One region of the Labrys methylaminiphilus subsp. lupini genome, then DNA from elsewhere that is predicted to be linked to it. Evidence: riboswitches for the same ligand, from Rfam matches in the RefSeq annotation. Region 1 holds a riboswitch; each other region holds the start of a gene.
What was found. Region 1 has a riboswitch for cobalamin ahead of ACN6KF_RS13360 (ABC transporter substrate-binding protein). Riboswitches for the same ligand answer to the same signal wherever they lie in the genome.

Region 1 (3,269 bases):
TCCGCATCATCGAGGGCCTGATGCGCCGACGTGACCGCTTTGATGCCATCCTGATCGAGACGACCGGGCTGGCCGATCCCGCGCCGGTCGCCCAGACTTTCTTCGTCGACGACGATGTGCGCGCCAAGACCAGGCTCGATTCGATCGTCACAGTGGTCGACGCCAAGCACCTGCTCGGCGAAATCGAGACAGCGCATGAGGCCCAGGAGCAGCTTGCCTTCGCCGATACCATCCTCCTCAACAAGACCGATCTGGTCACGACCGAGGAACTCGAACGGGTGGTGAAGCGGATCCGTCGCATCAATCCCACCGCTACCCTCCACGAGACACGCCGCTGCGATATCGCGCTCGACAAGGTGCTGGATCGCGGTGCCTTCGACCTCGACCGCATCCTGGAAGCCGAACCCGATTTTCTTGCAGGATTCCATGACCATGAGCATGACGACCATGTCGGCAGCTTCGCCCTCGTCGCCCGGGAATCGCTCGACCCTGGCAAGTTCATGCCCTGGCTGAACACGATCGTGCAGCAATTCGGCACCGACATGCTGCGGCTGAAAGGCATCATCGCCTTCGACGGCGATCCCCAGCGCTTCGTGGTGCAGGGTGTGCATATGCTGATCGAGGGCGATCATCAGCGCCCCTGGAAGCCAGAAGAGGAGCGCAGGAGCCGTCTGGTGTTCATCGGGCGTAATCTGCCGAAAGACGTGATCGAACAGGGGTTCCTGGCCTGTCGGGCCTAAAGCGTTTTGCTCCAGGTGAGGGAAGGCGCGCGCTGGGGCGGGAAAACAGGGCTCGCCATCGTCCGCCACCCGCTTTGCATATTCGCTTGACCGCGATCGGGACACCCCGGTAACTGTGGCACTGACGGTTCCCGTCGGGTGCGAGCCCGATGGGAGTAATAGGGAACACGGTCCGGCTTTCTCGAAGCCCATGCCGTGGCTGCCCCCGCAACTGTAGGCGGATTGCCGAGCATCCTCGTGGCGCCAAAAGCGCCATGCCACTGTGGGTGACCCCATGGGAAGGCAGAGGCAAGGCCGATATCCGCGAGCCAGGAAACCTGCCGTCATCTCGATCAATCCCATGTCACGGGCGGGGATGCCCGGAACAGGAGACAATGTGACGTTTCTTCCCGCCATCTCGGGCCGTCGCCCACCTGTTCCCTCCGCTTCGCGCCATCAGACCCTCTGCCACAGCCTGGCCTGAGGACGTTTCCCGTTTTCGGCCCTGCGCCGAACAGCGCCATCTTCCTATCGCGAACCGAGAGAACGTCATGACTTTTCCCAAGACAAGGGCCCGCTGGAGCAAGGCCCGCTGGTCGAGCTTCGCCGTCATGCTTGCGGCCGGCTTCAGCCTGACGCTGAGCATCGATCCAGCCGCCGCCCAGGCGACCAAATATCCGCTCAAGATCACCAATTGCGGACGCAGCGTCACCTTCGACCATGCCCCGCGGCGCACTGTCTCCGTCGGTCAGAGCGGTACGGAGGTTCTCTACCTTCTCGGTCTTGCCGACAAGGTGGTGGGGACGGCCGTCTGGTTCGGCCCGGTTCTGCCGGGCTATGAAGAGGCCAACGCCAAGATTCCGCGCCTGGCCGACAATGATCCGAGCTTCGAAAGCGTGATCGCCAAGAAACCCGACCTCGTGACCGCCCAGTTCCAGTGGCATGTCGGCCCCAGTGGCATCGTCGGCAAGCCCGAGCAGTTCGAGGAACTGGGTATCCCGACCTATGTTTCGCCCGCCGATTGCGTCGGCAAGGACAATTCCAGCGGTGGCGACGGCACGCGCGGCACCCTTTTCACCATGGATCTGGTCTATCAGGAGATCAGGGAACTCGCCGAGATCTTCGACGTGCAGGAGCGCGGTTCGAAGGTCATCGCGGACCTGAAGGCACGCGAGGAAGCCGCCCGCCGCAAGATCGCCGCCGGCGATGGCAAGGTCTCGGCTGCCTTCTGGTTTTCGAGCGCCAAGGTCGATGTCGATCCCTATATGGCCGGCAAGAACAGCGTCCCAGGCTACATCATGTCCGTCCTGGCTGTCCGGAACATCGTGGAAAGCGAGGAGGAATGGCCGAGCGTCGGTTGGGAGACCGTCGCCAAGGCCGATCCCACCATCATCGTCGCCGGGAGGATGGACCGTCGCCGCTATCCCGCCGACGACATCGCCGTGAAGCTTAATTTCCTCAAGACCGATCCGGTGGCGAGCCTGATGCCGGCCGTCAAGCAGGGCCATGTCGTGGAAATGGACGTCCAGGCCATGCAGCCGAGCGTGCGCGTCGTCGACGGCATCGAGATGCTCGCCGATGCCATCCAGCGTTTCGGCCTGAAGCGTTGAGATGAACCGCGCTGTCACGCGATTGCTGGCAATCGGCATGCTGGCGCTGGCCGTGCTGGTGTTGGCGCTCTGGCTGGGCGCCGCCATCGGCGAGACGGCCATCCCGATGGAGGTGGTGGCCAAGACGGCGGCCAACCGCCTGTGGGGCGCCGGCTACATTCTCGATCGCATCGATGAAGGCATCGTGTGGAACTACAGGCTGAGCCGCGCCGTCGTCGCGGCCTGCTGCGGCGCGGCCCTGGCGCTGTCGGGTGTCGTGCTGCAGTCGCTGCTGCGCAATGTGTTGGCCGATCCCTATGTGCTCGGCATCTCGGCCGGGGCATCGACGGGGGCGGTCGGGGTCGCCATTCTCGGCCTCGGCGCGGGATTTTTGAGCCTGCCGGCCGGCGCCTTTCTCGGTGCGCTGGTGGCCTTCGGTTTCGTCGCCTTGCTGGCGATGCGATCGGGGCGCGGAACCGGCGCGGTGATCCTCGCAGGCGTGGCGGGGTCTCAGCTTTTCAATGCCCTGACCTCCTTCATCGTCACCAAGGCGGCCAATGCCGAACAGGCGCGGGGCATCATGTTCTGGCTGCTGGGCAATCTTTCGGGCGTGCGCTGGCCGGATGTCTGGCTGGCCCTGCCGATCACGGCCGTGGGGCTGCTGGTCTGCCTCTGGCACGCTCGCGCGCTTGATGCCTTCACCTTCGGCACGGAATCGGCGGCATCCCTCGGCATTTCCGTCCGGCGCGCTTATGTCGTGCTCGTCGGCGTCGCGGCGATGATGACGGCGGTGATGGTCAGCATCGTCGGATCGATCGGCTTCGTCGGTCTGGTGATTCCGCACGCCGCGCGGATGGTGGTGGGCGTGCGCCATGGGCGATTGCTGCCGGCCAGCGCCCTGATCGGCGCCGTCTTCATGATCGTCGCGGACATTCTGTCCCGGATCATCATCCCCGGCCAG
Region 2 (3,269 bases), 480 kb from region 1:
GAGGCGGAAACAGGCGACCGCCCAGGTCAGATAGGCCTCCTTTTCGGCGTGTCTGAGCGGCAGGCCTTCGCGAATGGCCGGCTCGTCGATCTGGATGATGCGGATGCCGGCCCGTTCCAGATCGCCGACCTCGTCGCGCAAGGCGAGGGCGATCTGCCGGCAGACCTGCTCGCGCTCGAGGTCGTCCCGCACGAAGGACCATTGCAGCATGGTGACCGGTCCGGTCAGCATGCCCTTGACAGGACGCTTGGTCAGGGATTGTGCGAAGCGTGCCCATTCCACCGTCATGGCCCGGGGACGCGAGACATCGCCATAGATGATCGGCGGGCGCACGCAGCGCGAGCCGTAGCTCTGGACCCAGCCATGCTGGGTAAAGGCATAGCCGGCCAGTTGCTCGCCGAAATACTGCACCATGTCGTTGCGCTCGAATTCGCCATGCACGAGAACGTCGAGGCCGATCTCTTCCTGCCAAGTGATCGCCTGGGTGGTTTCCTGTCGCAGAAAACGCTGATAGTCGGCGTCGTCGATCCAGCCCTTTGCGTGGTCAGCGCGTGCTTTGCGCACGGCGTCGGTCTGAGGGAAGGAACCGATGGTCGTGGTGGGAAATTGCGGCAGGCCGAGCCATTCCTGGGCCCGGCGGCGCAGCGTGTAGGGATGCCGGCGCTCGCTCATGGCCGGCGTGAGCCCGTCCATGCGGGCGGCGACGCCGGCATCATGTATACGAGCGGATATACGGCGGGCCGCAGCTGCTGCGTCCGATTGGGCGAGTTCATCTGCGACGGCCCGCCGCCCGTCGACCAGGGCTGTCGACAGGGTCTTCAGCTCTCCGATCTTCTGGACGGCGAAGGCCAGCCAGCTGCGGAGTTCAGGATCGAACGCGCTCTCGGCCTCGACATCGTAGGGAACGTGGAACAGGGAACAGCTCGGAGCGAGGACGACGCGGTGGGGGCCGAGGGCTGCAACCGCCGGCTCGATCCGATCAAGAAGGGCAGTCAGGTCGCTCCGCCAGACATTGCGCCCGTCGATCACGCCCAGCGATAGCACCTTGTCGGCGCTGGCTCGTGCGACCGCCTGCCCGAGCTGGCTTGGCGCCCGCGCCAGGTCGAGATGCAGGCCGGCGCTGGGCAGGTCGAGTGCCAGGTCGAGATTGTCGCCGAGGCCGCCGAAATAGGTCGCGATCATGATCTTCAGATCGGAGACCGTGCTGGAAAGGACGCCATAGGCATGGCGCAGGGCGGCCCGCGCGTTCTCGTCGAGATCGAGCACGAGACAGGGTTCGTCGAACTGCACCCAGTCCGCGCCGGCCGCGGCCAACCTGCGCAGGATCTCGGCATAGACGGGCAAGAGGCCTGGCAGCAGGGTGAGCGGATCCAGGCCCTCGTCCTTGCTCTTGCCGAGCAGCAGATAGGTCACCGGGCCGATGAGCACGGGGTGCGTGTGGAAGCCGAGCGCTGCGGCCTCCCTGAATTCGTCAATGGGCTTGGCCGAAGCGAGTTCGAAGGCCTGGCCGCGGCGAAATTCGGGAACCATGTAGTGATAGTTGGTGTCGAACCATTTGGTCATCTCGAGAGCGGGGACACCGCCGCCGCCATGGCTGCAGCCCTCATGGCCACGATCGTCATGGCCACGATCGTCATGGCCCCGCCTGCCGCGCGCCATGGCGAAATAGGTCGAAAGCGGGACGGAGCCACCCTCCCAGCCATATTGAGAGGGGATGGCACCGACCACGGCGCTCATATCGAGAACCTGATCGTAGAGCGAAAAGTCATTGGACGGGATATGGGTAACGCCGAGCAGGCTCTGTCGAGCCCAGTTGCTGGCGCGCAACTGGGCTGCCGTTGCGAGCAAGGCGGTCTCGTTCTGCCTTCCGGCCCAGTGGGCTTCGAGGGCCGTCTTGAGTTCGCGACGTGGGCCGATGCGTGGCGTGCCGAGCGTCGAAATGGGAATGGACATGCGCGTCTCCGGCCGGTGACCGATAGGTCCCGGTTCGTGGTGAATGGATCGGATCGAGGAGGGAGCGGCGTACCGTCAGGGCACGCCGCAACGCATTCGTCGTCGAGCAGTCGGATCGACTGCACCTTCACGCATGATGGCAGTTTGAAGCTTGAACATCGGCAGACCCCACGAAGAACTGGGGGCAAAGGCCGTACGGGAGCGCCTGACGCGGCCAAGGACATTGACTTGGTCAAGCAACCACCGGGACACCCCGCCCGAGGACGTTTACATTCGTCGGGGCAGGTCTCCTGGCTCACGGCTCACCGAGCTTGCCTGCCTTCCCACCTGCGCAGGGCAGGCAGTGGCATGATGAGGCAAGTTCTCGCCGTCTACAGTTGCGGGGGCAGCGCCGGCATCGCACCGGCTTCCCTCTTAGCTTCCATTGCGAGAATGGAAGAACCTCGACTGGGCAAGCAAACGACAAGACGTCGTGAAAGTCAAGGTCGACATAAAGACATGTTTATATAGGCATGCCGTGCGATCATAGGTTACCCCTGGATCGCGACCTCGCGGCGGCCTTTGCTCGGCTTCAATCGCAACCACAAGCCCGGTGTCGATGGCGGCGCCTGCCTGAGTGCCTCGTCTGGCAGTGCACGAAAGGCCGAGGAGCCTTCAGCATGGAACGATTCCAATTGATCATAGGCAGCGGCGAGAAAAGCGACTAAATCAGGCCCAAACCGGTGGCGCCCCTGCGCCGCCTCTGCCAGTCCTGGAGCAAAGTGCGTTTAGACGGAAACGCTTGTTTGCTCTAGCTCCTTGTTTTGACGCGTCTTTGCGATTCTTGCCGAAGCCGTCAAATCGCAAAACGCTCTGTTCGGAGATCCTCTCCATGCCTGCCGATTCCGCTGCCAATTCCCGCTATCCCCACGTTCCCCTGTTCCCCCTGGGAGCGGACGAGACGCCCTACCGCAAGCTGACCAGCGAGGGCGTGCGGGTCGAAAAGCTCGGAGGCAGCGAGATTCTGCAGGTCGATGGCGAGGCGCTGCGGCTTCTGGCCGAGCAGGCCTTCATGGACATCAATCATCTCTTGCGCCCCGGCCATCTCCAGCAATTGCGCAACATTCTGGAAGATCCCGAGGCGACGGACAATGACCGCTTCGTCGCCTATGACCTCCTCAAGAACGCTAACATCGCCGCCGGTGGCGTGCTGCCGATGTGCCAGGACACCGGCACGGCCATCGTGATGGCCAAGAAAGGCCGCAAGGTCTGGACGGAAGGTGAGGACGAGGGTGCCATCGCCCAGGGCATCCGCGATGCCTATGAGAAGAAGAATC
Region 3 (3,269 bases), 800 kb from region 1:
GCACCAGCCTTTCGCGGGCATTGGCGCCGGCTGCCTGCAGGAATTCGCGCGAGCGGCGCACGGCGCCCGAACCGCCGGTACCCATGCGCTTGTAGACGGTGTTCTCGCGCAAATTCCGGTTGGCCGAGGCGTATTCGGGCTTCACCTTGGCCCAGTCGCAACCGAGTTCCTCGGCGACGATCATCGGCAGGGCCGTGAAGATGCCTTCGCCCATTTCCGATTGCGCCACGCGGATGATCACGGTGTCGTCGGGCTCGATCAGGATCCAGGCATTGATCTCGCCGTCGGTGGAAGCACCGCCCCAGGGTTGGTCGGCGATATCAAGGGCCTGTGATGCAGCGGGGATGAACCCGCCGATCATCAGGCCGCCGGCGGCAGAGAAGCCGATGGCGAGAAAGCTGCGCCGGCTCAGCGCGGTGGACGTGCGGTCGATCGCGTTCATGGCCTCATCCCTTCATCAGTTCGGCGGCGCGATGGATGGCGGCGCGAATGCGCGGATAGGTGCCGCAACGGCAGATATTGGTGATGCCGTTGTCGATATCCGCGTCGGTGGGGGTGGGCGTATCCTTCAGGAAGGCGACGGCGGCCATGATCTGGCCCGACTGGCAATAGCCGCATTGCGGCACGTCCTCGGCGAGCCAGGCCTGCTGGACCGGATGCTTGCCGTCCGCCGACAGGCCTTCGATCGTGGTGATGGTGGCGCCGTCGACGTCACCGATCTGGGTCTGGCAGGAACGGATGGCGGCGCCGTTCACATGGACGGTGCAAGCGCCGCATTGGGCGATGCCGCAGCCGAACTTGGTGCCGGTGAGGCCGAGTTCATCGCGCAGGACCCAGAGCAGAGGGGTCTCGGGCTCGATGTCGAGCCGGTGGACGGTCGAATTGACGGTGATGGCAACCATGGGCAGGCCTTCCAGCGGCTGATGCCGGGCAGAAGTGCCGGGCCCATCGGCGTCGGCCTTCTGGTGGGCGATTGCGGGAAGGCAGAATTGTGGCGGCAATCATGGCGGCGGGGTGACGGGTAACGCAGACGTGAGAGTTTGTGCAGTCTGGAAACGGTCGAGAAATGTGGCCGCCAGTTGCGAAGGGGCCCCCGGCCTATTGCTTGAACCAGATCCGGCTATAGCCGAGCGCGTCGCCGGCGATGGCGACGAGGACGCCGACCGAGACGAGGATGAGGCCGATCATGAAGGTGCGCACGATGCGGCGATAGACTGGCGCCTCCAGTGATTTGACCGAGAGCATGCCGGCCAGCGCCCAGACTTGGAAGATGATGCCGCCCCCGATGAGAAAGACGGCGGCCAGGTCTTCCGGGATCCAGGTTCCTGGCTGCGATGCCCAGTTGTTGAGAAAGCCCAGCGAGAAGGCGAGCACGACGCCGATGGCCGTCACCGAACCGCCACGGAAGATGACGTCGATCTTCTGCGGCTCGGATGACGGTATCGGCGGCAGCTTCTCTTCGGGCATGGCAACCTCGTCGGTGTGGCGACGTCGCCGCCCTTTATGCCGGATTTTGCGCGTGCTTTGGAAGCGGGAACATTGACAAGCCCGTCCGCACACCCCTTATGTCAGCCACGATCGGTCTCTCGTTATGAGAGAAGAGGGAATGCGGTGCGGATGAAGAGCGGCCAGTCGATGGCTGCCTTGGATGCCAAAGCCGCGGCTGCCCCCGCAACTGTAAGCGGCGAGCGCCCCGCCTCGAGGCCACTGGGTAACCGGGAAGGCGGCGGGGGGCGATGAGCTGCGAGCCAGGAGACCTGCCGTTCGCAACCTTGTCACCGGTCCGGGCGGGGCGCCTCGGAGGCCGGTTCCGTTTTCCCGGACGATCGTCGGCCTCGCCGTCGGTCCCGCGCCCTCCATCCGCTTCGGCGGCGATGAACAGGGCCGATGCCACAAACACCTCTTCCAGTTCGGCTGCTCGTCTGCGTGACCTGCAGGCGCGAGGGCGACGATCCCGACGCGCCGCGCCAGGGGGCACGGCTGCGCGATGCGCTCGCCGGCATGCTGCCTGAAGGCGTCGAGTTGCAGCCGGTCGAATGTCTGGGCAATTGCAAGCGTTCCTGCACGGTGGCGCTCACGGCCGAAGGTACCTGGACCTATGTCTTCGGTGATCTCAGTGCCGAGAGCGGCCCCGACGTCCTCACCGGCGTCAGCCTGCTGGCCCATTCCACCGACGGCCTGATGCCCTGGCGCGGCCGTCCTGAAGTCTTCAAGCGCAGCATGATCGCGCGCATCCCACCCATGCCAACACTCAAGGACGCCGCCGAATGAACGCGCACACCAAAGTTCCCTGCACCATCGTCACCGGCTTTCTCGGAGCCGGCAAGACAACGCTGATCCGCAATCTGCTGGCCACCGCCAATGGCCGCAGGCTGGCGCTGATCGTCAACGAGTTCGGCGATGTCGGCGTCGACGGCGATATCCTGAAGTCCTGCGGCATCGAGAGCTGCCCGGAAGACGCCATCGTCGAACTCGCCAATGGCTGCATCTGCTGCACCGTGGCGGATGATTTCGTGCCGGCGCTGGAAATGTTGCTGTCGCGCCCCAACCCGCCCGAGCATATCGTGATCGAGACCTCTGGCCTCGCTCTGCCCAAGCCGCTGGTCAAGGCCTTCAACTGGCCGGCGATCCGTTCGCGTGTCACCGTCGACGGCGTCATCGCCGTGGTCGACGGCGCCGCGGTTGCGGCCGGACGCTTTGCCGATGATCCGGAAGAGCTCAAGCGCCAGGCCGAGGGCGACGCCTCCCTCGACCACGACAATCCGCTCGAGGAGGTCTATGAGGACCAGCTCCTCTGCGCCGACCTCGTCGTGCTCAACAAGGCCGATCTCCTTTCCGCCGGCGAAGCCGACAGCGTGGAGAAGGACATCGAGAAGACGGTGCCGCGCGCCGTCAAGGTGGTGCGCACCTCCGAGGGCCGCATCGATGCCGCCGTGCTGCTCGGCCTCGGGGCCGCGGCCGAGAACGATCTGGAGGCGCGTCCCTCCCACCACGACCACGAGGCCGAGCACGACCACGACGACTTCGATACCTTCATCGTCGACCTGCCCGCCATTCTCGATGCCGATGCCCTGGTGGACAAGCTGAAGGCGGCGGCCGAGGAACATGATATCCTGCGCATCAAGGGCTTCGTCGCTGTCGACGGCAAGCCGATGCGCCTCTTGGTCCAGGGCGTCGGCGCCCGTTTCTCGCAGCATTTCGACCGCGCCTGGGCGCCGGAGGAAACCCGTTCGAGCCGCCTCGTCATCATCGGCGAGAAGGGTATCGAC

Region 2: it holds a riboswitch for cobalamin, as region 1 does, so the genes downstream of both, metE (5-methyltetrahydropteroyltriglutamate--homocysteine S-methyltransferase) here and ACN6KF_RS13360 (ABC transporter substrate-binding protein) in region 1, are expected to answer to the same signal.
Region 3: it holds a riboswitch for cobalamin, as region 1 does, so the genes downstream of both, ACN6KF_RS17240 (DUF1636 family protein) here and ACN6KF_RS13360 (ABC transporter substrate-binding protein) in region 1, are expected to answer to the same signal.

What each region holds. Positions count from the first base shown of each region.
Region 1 covers NZ_JBMDIH010000001.1:2,843,639-2,846,907, reverse strand. The annotation lists gene ACN6KF_RS13365 (CobW family GTP-binding protein) at 1-740, shown strand, start outside; cobalamin riboswitch at 849-1,079, shown strand; gene ACN6KF_RS13360 (ABC transporter substrate-binding protein) at 1,271-2,329, shown strand; gene ACN6KF_RS13355 (FecCD family ABC transporter permease) at 2,331-3,269, shown strand, end outside.
Region 2 covers NZ_JBMDIH010000001.1:2,360,942-2,364,210, reverse strand. The annotation lists gene metE (5-methyltetrahydropteroyltriglutamate--homocysteine S-methyltransferase) at 1-1,953, opposite strand, end outside; cobalamin riboswitch at 2,217-2,414, opposite strand; gene ACN6KF_RS11165 (fumarate hydratase) at 2,825-3,269, shown strand, end outside.
Region 3 covers NZ_JBMDIH010000001.1:3,645,523-3,648,791, reverse strand. The annotation lists gene ACN6KF_RS17255 (xanthine dehydrogenase family protein molybdopterin-binding subunit) at 1-442, opposite strand, end outside; gene ACN6KF_RS17250 ((2Fe-2S)-binding protein) at 447-902, opposite strand; gene ACN6KF_RS17245 (hypothetical protein) at 1,099-1,467, opposite strand; cobalamin riboswitch at 1,563-1,779, shown strand; gene ACN6KF_RS17240 (DUF1636 family protein) at 1,888-2,271, shown strand; gene cobW (cobalamin biosynthesis protein CobW) at 2,268-3,269, shown strand, end outside.